One region of the Streptomyces sp. NPDC001770 genome, then DNA from elsewhere that is predicted to be linked to it. Evidence: riboswitches for the same ligand, from Rfam matches in the RefSeq annotation. Region 1 holds a riboswitch; the other holds the start of a gene.
The links. A riboswitch is a leader RNA that binds a small molecule or an ion and turns the genes downstream of it on or off. The one in region 1 is predicted to bind cobalamin.
Positions count from the first base shown of each region.

Region 2: linked by a shared signal. The riboswitch ahead of cobN (cobaltochelatase subunit CobN) and the one ahead of ACWCSV_RS17705 (ribonucleoside-diphosphate reductase subunit alpha) in region 1 are both predicted to bind cobalamin.

Region 1 is NZ_JBSFFN010000018.1:12,370-17,546, reverse strand. Features, by position in the region: gene ACWCSV_RS17705 (ribonucleoside-diphosphate reductase subunit alpha) at 1-2,228, opposite strand, end outside; cobalamin riboswitch at 2,374-2,531, opposite strand; gene ACWCSV_RS17700 (GNAT family N-acetyltransferase) at 2,660-3,172, opposite strand; gene ACWCSV_RS17695 (hypothetical protein) at 3,228-3,872, opposite strand; gene mctP (monocarboxylate uptake permease MctP) at 3,994-5,177, opposite strand, start outside.
Region 2 is NZ_JBSFFN010000008.1:18,197-23,373, forward strand. Features, by position in the region: gene cobN (cobaltochelatase subunit CobN) at 1-2,016, opposite strand, end outside; cobalamin riboswitch at 2,049-2,196, opposite strand; gene cobG (precorrin-3B synthase) at 2,290-3,612, shown strand; gene ACWCSV_RS09610 (precorrin-8X methylmutase) at 3,721-4,347, shown strand; gene cobJ (precorrin-3B C(17)-methyltransferase) at 4,467-5,177, shown strand, end outside.

The DNA of each region.
Region 1 (5,177 bases):
TGCTTCCAGGCGTACGCGTACATCGAGGAGAGCTTCCCGATGGTCGGCGTCTCCAGGAACAGGTTGAGCGACTGGCTCTGGTCGAGGTACGGCGTACGGGCCGCCGCCATGTCGATCAGGCCGCGCTGCGGGATCTCCCACGCCGTGCGGTACAGCGCGCGCACGTCCGCCGGGATCCAGCCGAAGCCCTGCACCGAGCCGCTCGCGTCGCGCAGCGCCTCACGGGTCCGCGCGTCCCACACGCCGAGCAGCTTCAGCTCGTCCACGAGATACGCGTTGACCTGGAGGAACTCACCGCTGAGCGTCTCGCGCTTGAAGAGGTTGGAGACCTGCGGCTCGATGCACTCGTACACCCCGGCGATCGAGGCGATGGTGGCGGTCGGCGCGATGGCGAGCAGCAGCGAGTTGCGCATCCCGGTCTTCGCGATCCGGGCGCGCAGCGCCTCCCACCGCTCCGGCCAGGCCGGCGCCGTGTCGTAGTGGTCCGGGTGCAGCACCCCGCGCGCGGCCCGGGTCTCGCTCCACGCGGGCAGCGGCCCGGACTTCTCGGCGAGGTCGCAGGAGGCCTCGTACGCGGCGAGCATGATCCGCTCCGAGATGCGGGTGGAGAGCTCGCGGGCCTCGGCGGAGTCGAACGGCAGCCGCAGCTGGAAGAAGACGTCCTGGAGACCCATCGCGCCCAGACCCACCGGCCGCCAGCGGGCGTTGGACCGGCCGGACTGCCCGGTCGGGTAGAAGTTGATGTCGACGACCCGGTCCAGGAAGGTCACGGCCGTGCGCACGGTGGCGTCCAGCCGCTCCCAGTCGATCGTCCCGTCCGCCACGAAGGCACCCAGGTTGACCGAGCCGAGGTTGCAGACGGCGGTCTCGCCGTCGTCGGTGACCTCCAGGATCTCCGTGCAGAGGTTCGAGGAGTGCACGACCCTGCCCGGCTCGGCGGTCTGGTTCGCGGTGCGGTTGGAGGCGTCCTTGAACGTCATCCAGCCCTGGCCGGTCTGCGCCAGGGTGCGCATCATCCGGCCGTACAGCTCGCGCGCGGGGATCGTCCGGCGGGCCAGGCCCTTCGCCTCGGCGGCCCGGTAGGCGGCGTCGAAGGCGTCGCCCCACAGGTCGACCAGCTCGGGCACGTCCGCGGGCGAGAAGAGCGACCAGCTGGAGTCGGCGTCGACCCGGCGCATGAACTCGTCGGGAATCCAGTGCGCCAGGTTCAGGTTGTGCGTACGCCGCTGGTCCTCACCGGTGTTGTCCCGCAGCTCCAGGAACTCCTCGATGTCCGCGTGCCAGGTCTCCAGGTAGACCGCGGCGGCGCCCTTGCGCCGGCCGCCCTGGTTGACGGCCGCGACGGAGGCGTCCAGCGTCTTCATGAACGGCACGATGCCGTTGGAGAGCCCGTTGGTGCCCCGGATCAGCGAACCGCGCGAGCGGATGCGCGAGAACGACAGACCGATGCCGCCCGCGTGCTTCGAGAGCCGCGCCACCTCGTGGTAACGGCCGTAGATCGAGTCCAGCTCGTCCAGCGGGGAGTCCAGCAGATAGCAGGAGGACATCTGCGGGTGGCGGGTGCCCGAGTTGAAGAGCGTGGGGGAGGAGGGCAGGTAGTCCAGCCGGCTCATCAGCCCGTAGAGCGCCGCGACCTCGTCCACCGCGCGCGCCGAGTCGTCCTCGGCGAGCCCGGCCGCGACCCGCAGCATGAAGTGCTGCGGGATCTCCACCACCTGACGGGTGAGCGGGTGGCGCAGCAGGTAGCGGCTGTAGAGGGTGCGCAGGCCGAAGTAGCCGAACCGGTCGTCGGCGCCGTCCGTGAGGGCTTCCTCGACCAGCGCGTCCAGCCGCTCGGCGTGCAGCGTCACGAACGCTGCCGTACGGTCCGCGATCAGGCCCTCGCGGTGGCCGACGGCGACCGACGCGGAGAACGACACCGCGCCCTCACCGGCCGCCTCGGCGGCGATGGTGCGGGTGAGGAGCCGGGCGGCGAGCCGCGAGTAGGCGGGGTCCTCCGCGATCAGGCCGGCGGCCGACTCGGTGGCCAGGGTCAGCAGCTCCGCCTCGTCGGCGTGCGCGCTGCGGCCGCGCAGCGCGGCGGCGGCGACCCTCCCCGGGTCGGTGTCCGGCAGGTCCGCGGTGAGGGCGGTCAGGGTGCGCAGCAGCGCGGTCCCGGGGCCGTCGACGGGCTCGGTCGCTGCGCTGGCTGCGGGCACGGACGCCGGATCGGCGGGCGCGATGGTCACGGTGGTGCTCTCCCTCGCTCGGCTCTGGACCGGCGGGGGGAGGAGGTGAGGGCCGCGGGGCGCGCCACCTGGAGACGGGCAGCACCGCACACGGCGTCCACCGGCCCATCCGCGAGGCCCGGACGTACGGGCGTCCGGTTCGGGTGAGCCGGACGCGCTGTCGGCAGGTAGCCGGACTCGAAGGTGCGCGAAACGCGCGGTTCACACCGTTGCGGGACAGTTCCGGATTCGCACCGGATTCCCCTGCGACGACAGCGAGACGAGCATACATGTGGTGGCCGGGCCGCGAGAACGCCCCACATGTTGTGGCGGTGCGGGGCGGTGTTCCGGTACGCGGGAGGGCGCGGCGGGCCTTCGGGGGCGTGGCCGCGGCCCGTCCGGGGTGGGGCGGAGAGGGTTCCGGACGGGGGTGCGGCCAGGGCCGGGGTCTCTCAGCCGCCGCTGCCCAGGTCCAGCCGGTAGGTGAGCAGTGTCAGGCCCGGCACCGGCCGCCAGTCGCGTTCCGGGGTGCGCGTGAAGCCGAGCCGGTGGTAGATCCGGTGTGCCCCGGACATGGCGGGCTGGGTCGACAGGGCGAGTCCGGTGACCCCGGCGGTGGCCCGGGCCCGCGCGGCGCACGCCCGTACGAGCGCTTCCCCGGCTCCCCGGCCGCGCCCCGCCCTGCCCACCGCGAGCATCCGGAACTCCGCCTCGTCCGCCGCCGCGACGTCGCACATGGGGCTGCCGGGCGGGGCGTAGGTCACCCCGCCGAGCACGGTGCCGGTGTCGTCCGCGGCCACCAGCACCTCGGCCACGGCGGCCCGGCCGGGCACGTCCCGCAGCCTGGCGAGATACGGGTCGTCCTCGCCCCCGCTCAACAGGCCGTCGCCGAGGTACGCCTGGGCCGTTATCTCGCCGAGGAGCGCGTACTCCTCCGGCTCGGCCCTTCTGATCGTCAGGTCCATGACCGCCATTCTGCGCGCCGCGCGGACGGGCGGACAGGCCGGTCCGTGAGAAGGATCAACCGCTCACGCCCACCTCGTTGTTCGGGGCCCCGTCGCCCTCCGGCGGGAGGTCGCCACGCTCGATCGGCTGCGAGCCGGGGGCCTGGCCGAGGGGCGGGAGGATCCTGTCGAGTTCGGCGTCGTCCGCCGGGTGGGCGGCTTCGGCCGCCTCGCGCAGGGTGGCGCGGTCCACGCCGGGGAGTCCGGCGCTGACCGTCACGGAGACGCCGCCCTCGGTGCGGGCGTAGGCGTGGCCGAGGGCGGTCGCGCTGTACCAGCTCTCGCCCTCGCGCTCGCAGACGGTGTAGCCGGCCGAGCCGTCGGCCACCGGCTTCTTGCCGCAGTCGGCGGGGGAGTGGTCGGCGCGCTCCACACCGAGTTGGATCACGTGCCCCTTCCTGTCCGTGTAGGAGCTGCCGAAGCCGTCGTCGCCGAGCACGCCCACCGACTGCGTCGCCAGGGTGTATCCGGCCACCTCGGTGACGTACACGCGGTCCGCGCGGGTCTGGAGGGCCGTCGCCCGCGCCTCCAGTTCGGCGTGGTCCGGTACGTCCGCGGCGGGGGACGCGCCGCCCGCGCCGGCGTGCTCGGTGCCGCAGCCGGCGAGGGTGAGGACCAGCAGAGCGGGCCAGAGGCCGCGCAGCCGGGTGCGAGATGTCATGAGCACATCCTTACGTACGGGGGGCGGTCCGGTCGCGGGGCGGGTACGCCGCCGGGCCGCCGCCCCTCCCACTGGGGGAGGACGCGACGGCCCGGCGGACGGTTCGGCAGGCGGGTCCGGGTCAGTGGCCGCCCGGCGCCCCCACGACGGCCGGCGGCAGCTCCGCCTGCACGCCCTTGTCGCCGACGTCCGCGGTGTAGTCCTCCGGCGAGGTCTCGTCGATGCCCGCCGGGGCCTTGAGCGCGTTGAGGACGAAGGTCACCACGACCACGACCACGACGTTCAGCACGAACGCGGTGAGACCGATGTAGCCGATCTCGCCGATGCCCGGGATCTCCTTCGACGAGCCGCCGAAGTGCTTCTGGGTCGGGGAGGCCACGCCGTACGCGGCGAGGGTGCCGTACAGCATGCCGACCGCCCAGCCCGCGATGAGCGCCCAGCGGTGGAACCACCGGGTGAAGAGGCCGCCGACCAGCGACGGCATCGTCTGGAGGATCCAGATCCCGCCCAGCAGCTGGAAGTTGATGGCCACCGTCTTGTCCATGGTGAGCACGAAGACCAGTGCGCCGACCTTCACCAGGAGCGAGACCAGCTTGGAGACCTTGGTCTCCTGCTCGGGCGTCGCGTCCGGTTTCAGGAACTCCTTGTAGATGTTCCGGGTGAAGAGGTTCGCGGCGGCGATGGACATGATGGCCGCGGGCACCAGCGCGCCGATCCCGATGGCGGCGAAGGCCACACCGGCGAACCAGTCCGGGAACATGTTCTCGAAGAGCTGCGGGATGGCCAGCTGGCCGTTGCTGACCTTGACCCCGGCCGCGATGGCCATGAAGCCGAGCAGGGCCAGCAGCCCGAGCATCAGCGAGTACAGCGGCAGGATGGTGGTGTTGCGGCGGATCACCTCACGGCTGCGGCTGGAGAGCGTCGCCGTGATCGAGTGCGGGTACATGAAGAGCGCCAGCGCGGAGCCCAACGCCAGCGTGGCGTAACCCCATTGCCCGTTCACCCCGGGTACCACCCCGGCCACCGGCTTGCCCGCCGCCTCGTTGGCCGCGGAGAACTTCGCGCTCGCCCCGGCGAAGATGTCGTCGAAGCCGCCCAGCTTGATCGGGATGTAGATGATCGCCACCGCGATGACCAGGTAGATCAGCCCGTCCTTGACGAACGCGATCAGCGCGGGCGCGCGCAGGCCCGAGGAGTAGGTGTACGCGGCGAGCACCGCGAACGCGATCAGCAGCGGGAGGTCCTTGACGAACCAGTTGGTGTCCTCGCCGCCGCCGACGCCCATGACGTCCAGCACGGCCTGGA
Region 2 (5,177 bases), on a different contig from region 1:
CAGCACGTGCAGGCCGTCGCGGATCTGGACGTCCTTGATCTCGCAGAGCCAGCCGTCGAGATGCATGATGAACTCGTCGAAGCCCTCGTCCTCGGGCCGGTCTTCGAGCCCGAGGTCGTGGTCGAGCTTCGCGGCCTGGATGAGCGTCCAGATCTGGGCGCGGATCGCGGGCAGCTTCGCCGGGTCCATCGCGGCGATCTGGGCGTGCTCGTCGAGGAGTTGTTCCAGGCGCGCGATGTCGCCGTAGCTGTCGGCGCGGGCCATCGGCGGCACCAGGTGGTCGACGAGCGTGGCGTGCACCCGGCGCTTGGCCTGGGTGCCCTCGCCCGGGTCGTTGACGAGGAACGGGTAGACCAGCGGCAGGTCGCCGAGGGCCGCGTCCGGTCCGCAGGCGGCGGACAGCCCGGCGTTCTTGCCGGGCAGCCACTCCAGGTTGCCGTGCTTGCCGAGGTGGATCATCGCGTCGGCGCCGAAGCCGCCGTCCTCGGCGGTGGCGGCGATCCAGCGGTAGGCGGCCAGGTAGTGGTGCGAGGGCGGCAGGTCGGGGTCGTGGTAGATCGCGATCGGGTTCTCACCGAAGCCGCGCGGCGGCTGGATGAGGATCAGCAGATTGCCGCGCCGCAGCGCCGCGAGGACGATGTCGCCCTCCGGGTTCGCCGAACGGTCCACGAACATCTCGCCGGGCGCCGGACCCCAGTGCTCCTCGACCGCCGTGCGCAGCTCGGCGGGGAGGGTGGCGAACCAGCGGCGGTAGTCGGCCGCCGGGATACGGACCGGGTTGGCGGCCAGCTGCTCCTCGGTCAGCCACTCCTGGTCGTGGCCGCCCGCCTCGATCAGCGCGTGGATCAGCTCGTCGCCGTCGCCGGAGACCAGGCCCGGGATCCCGTCCGCGGGCCCGAAGTCGTACCCCTCGGCGCGCAGCCGGCGCAGCAGGGCGACGGCGCTCGCGGGGGTGTCCAGGCCGACCGCGTTGCCGATGCGGGAGTGCTTGGTCGGGTACGCGGAGAGCACCAGGGCGATCCGCTTCTCCGCGTTCGGGATGTGCCGCAGGCGGGCGTGGCGGACGGCGATCCCGGCGACCCGGGCGGCGCGCTCGGGGTCGGGGACGTACGCGGGCAGGCCGTCCGCGTCGATCTCCTTGAAGGAGAACGGCACCGTGATCAGGCGCCCGTCGAACTCCGGCACCGCGATCTGGGTGGCCGCGTCCAGCGGGGAGACGCCCTCGTCGTTCTCCTCCCACGCGGCGCGCGACCCGGTCAGGCAGAGCGCCTGGAGGATCGGTACGTCCAGCCCGGTCAGGGCGCCCGCGTCCCAGGACTCGTCGTCGCCGCCCGCCGACGCCTCGGCGGGACGGGTGCCGCCCGCCGCGAGGACGGTGGTCACGATCGCGTCGGCCGCGCGCAGGGCGTCGATCAGCCCGGGTTCGGGGGTACGGAGCGAGGCCACGTACAGCGGGAGCGCGCGGGCCCCGGCGTCCTCCACGGCAGTGCAGAGCGCGTCCACGAACGCGGTGTTGCCACTCATGTGGTGGGCGCGGTAGTAGAGCACCGCCACCGTGGGCGCGGTCCCGGGAAGCTCGCGGGCGGTCCGCTCCAGCGGGCCCCAGGCGGGGGCCGGGGCGGGCGGCTCGAAGCCGTGGCCGGTGAGCAGCACGGTGTCGGAGAGGAACCGGGCCAGCTGGCCGAGGTTCTCCGGGCCGCCGTGCGCGAGGTAGGCGTGGGCCTCGGCCGCGATGCCGATCGGGACGGTGGACGCGGCCATCAGCTGGGCGTCGGGAGCCTGCTCGCCGGTGAGGACGACGACCGGGAGGCCGGCGGCCCTGACCTGGTCGAGCCCCTCCTCCCAGGCACGCACCCCGCCGAGGAGGCGGACCACCACGAGCCCGGCGCCGTCGAGCAGTGCCGGGAGCCGGTCGAGCGGGAGCCGGGAGGGGTTGGCGTAGCGGTAGCGGACCGGGCCCTCGCAGGCGCGGGCGCTCAGCAGGTCGGTGTCGGAGGTCGACAGGAGCAGGATCATGCCGAGTCAGCCCTTCCTCGGGGTGTCCACGCCCCGGGCGGTGTCGGACGGCGGGAGTTCCTGACTCGTACGGCCGCGTCAGCGGGACGTACTCACAGTGGCGGGACCGCGCCGGAATCTCACCGGGCTTCCTCCCATGGCGCCGTCTGGCGTCGGCGGACCGAATGGTCCACCGTGAGCATCCTAGGGTGTGCGTCTCCGCCACGGCAGAGGGCCTCCGGGGGGCGGCACAGGTCACATGTGCGCTCCGGTGACCTTCCTGGGGACGTGGGTATGCTCGCCGCCATGTCCGCAACCGCCGATTCGCCCGGTTCCCCGGCCGCCGGTACCGCCCGGACCGGCGGCGACGCCTGTCCGGGAACGCTGCGGCTGCACCGGGCGGACGACGGTGCGCTGGCGCGCGTACGGATACCCGGCGGGGTGCTGACCGCCGCTCAGGCACGCACCCTGCTGGCCGCGGCCGAGCGGCTCGGCGACGGCGAACTGCACCTCACCTCGCGCGGCAACCTCCAACTCCGTGGGCTGGGAGCCGAGTGCGGCGGCGAACTCGCCGAACTGCTGAGCCGTGCGGGGCTGTTGCCGTCCGAGCGGCACGAGCGCGTCAGGAACGTCGTCGCCTCCCCGCTCTCCGGTCTCGACACCTCCAAACGCCCCGAAATACGCCCCTGGCTCACCGGGTTGGACACCTTGCTCTGCGGGAGCGAGCGGGCGGCCGCGCTCTCCGGCCGCTTCCTCTTCGCCCTCGACGACGGCCGGGGTGACGTGGACGCGCTGGGCGCCGACCTCACCCTGATCGCGGTCGGCGGCGGCCGGGCGCTGCTCCGGACCGGCCCCGGCGGCCCCCTCCTCCCCGTCCCCTTCGACGAGGCCCCGCGCGCCGCGCTGCTCGCCGCCGAGGCCTTCCTCGACCTGGCGGCCGACCCCGGCGTCTGGCGGATCTCCGCCCTCCCCGACGCCGCCCGCGCCGCCCTCCCCGCCGAGGCCGCCCGCCGCGCGGGGCTCGTACCACTGACCGTCGACGGACCGCCCGGCCCTGCCACCCCCGCGGTCCCCGAGCCCGGGGCCGTGACCGGACCCGGGGGCGCGGTCGCGCTGCACGCCGGGGTACCGATGGGGCGGCTGACCGGCGCGCGGTGGCGGACGCTCGTGGAGGCCGCGGAACGCCTCGGTTCCGGCGAGCTGCGCTGCACCCCGTGGCGCGGGGTCGTCGTGCCGGACCTGGCCGCCGAAGCCGCCCGGGAGGCCCTGGCCGTACTCGCCGAAGCCGGCCTGGTGACCGGGCCGGAATCTCCGTGGGCCGGGGTCGGCGCGTGCGTCGGGCGCCCCGGCTGCGCGAAGTCGCTGGCCGACGTGCGGGCCGAGGCGGAGGCCGCGCTCGGACCGCGCGCCCCACGCGCGCGGCTGCCCGTGTACTGGTCCGGGTGCGAACGCCGCTGCGGCCACCCCCACGGGGAGTGGATCGACGTCGTCGCCACCCCGGCGGGACACCGGATCGCGCGGGTGCGGGGGGAGTCGCGGGACGCCCCGGTGGCCGTCCCGGACGATCCGGCCGCGCTCGCCGCAGCGGTGGCGGCGGCCCGGGACACCCGTACCTGACCCGCCCGCGCCCCTGAACACGCGTCCCACCTGCCCCACCCGACCCACCGAACCGACCACGCCCCGGCACAGGACCGCCCGTGCCCGACCGAAGAAAGCGACAGCACTGTGCATCAGTACGAGAAGGACGGACCGGCGATCTACCGCCAGTCCTTCGCCACCATCCGCGCGGAGGCGGATCTCGCCGGTCTGCCCGCCGACGTCAGCCAGGTCGCGGTCCGGATGATCCACGCGTGCGGCATGGTCGACCTCGTACGCGACCTCGCCTTCTCCCCGACCGCCGTGGCCGACGCCCGCGCCGCGCTCCGCGCCGGGGCCCCGATCCTCTGCGACGTGGCGATGGTCGCCAGCGGAGTCACCCGCAAACGGCTGCCCGCGGAGAACGAGGTCGTCTGCACCCTCTCCGACCCCTCGGTTCCCGGGCTGGCCCGCGAGCTGGGCACCACGCGCAGCGCCGCCGCCCTTGAGCTGTGGCGGGACCGGCTGGAGGGCTCGGTCGTCGCCATCGGCAACGCGCCCACCGCGCTCTTCCGGCTGCTGGAGATGCTCGAGGAGGGCGCCCCGCTGCCCGCCGCCGTCATCGGTGTCCCGGTCGGCTTCATCGGCGCGGCCGAGTCCAAGGAGGCCCTCGCGGCGCACGTCTCCGGGGTCCAGCACCTCGTGGTGCGCGGCCGTCGCGGCGGCAGCGCCCTGGCGGCGGCCGCCGTCAACGCCCTCGCGAGCGAGGAGGAGTGACCGGGACCGTCGCGGCGAACGAGAACGCCGCACACGCCTCCACCCCCGCGCCCGACGACACGACGACCGGCGGCACGGGCCGGCTCTACGGGGTCGGCCTCGGCCCCGGCGACCCGGAGCTGATGACCGTCCGCGCGGTGCGGGCCATCGCCGAGGCGGACGTGATCGCCTTCCACAGCGCCCGGCACGGCCGCTCGATCGCCCGGTCCATCGCCGCCGCGCACATCCGGCCCGACCACATCGAGGAACCGCTGGTCTATCCGGTCACGACGGAGACCACCGACCACCCGGGCGGCTACCGGGGTGCGCTGGAGGACTTCTACACCGAGGCCGCGGCCCGGCTCGCCGTCCACCTCGACGCGGGCCGCACGGTGGCCGTCCTGGCCGAGGGCGACCCGCTCTTCTACGGCTCGTACATGCACATGCACAAGCGGCTGGCGGACCGTTACCCCGCCGAAGTCATCCCCGGGGTGACCTCGGTGAACGCCGCCGCCGCACGGCTCGGCACCCCGCTCGTGGAGGGTGAGGAGATCCTCACCATCCTCCCCGGCACCCTGCCGGAGGAGGAGCTGACGGCCCGTCTCGCGTCGACCGACTCCGCCGTGGTGATGAAGCTCGGCCGGACCTTCCCGGCGGTGCGCCGCGCGTTCGAGGCGTCCGGGCGGCTGCCCGAGGCACAGTACGTCGAACGCGCCACGATGGCCGGGGAGCGCACCGGCGCACTCGCGGAGGTGGAGCCCGGCTCGGTGCCGTACTTCGCGGTCGCCGTGGTGCCCAGCCGGATCGACGCCCCCCGCCCCGGGCCGGAGCCCGGCTCCGGCGAGGTCGTG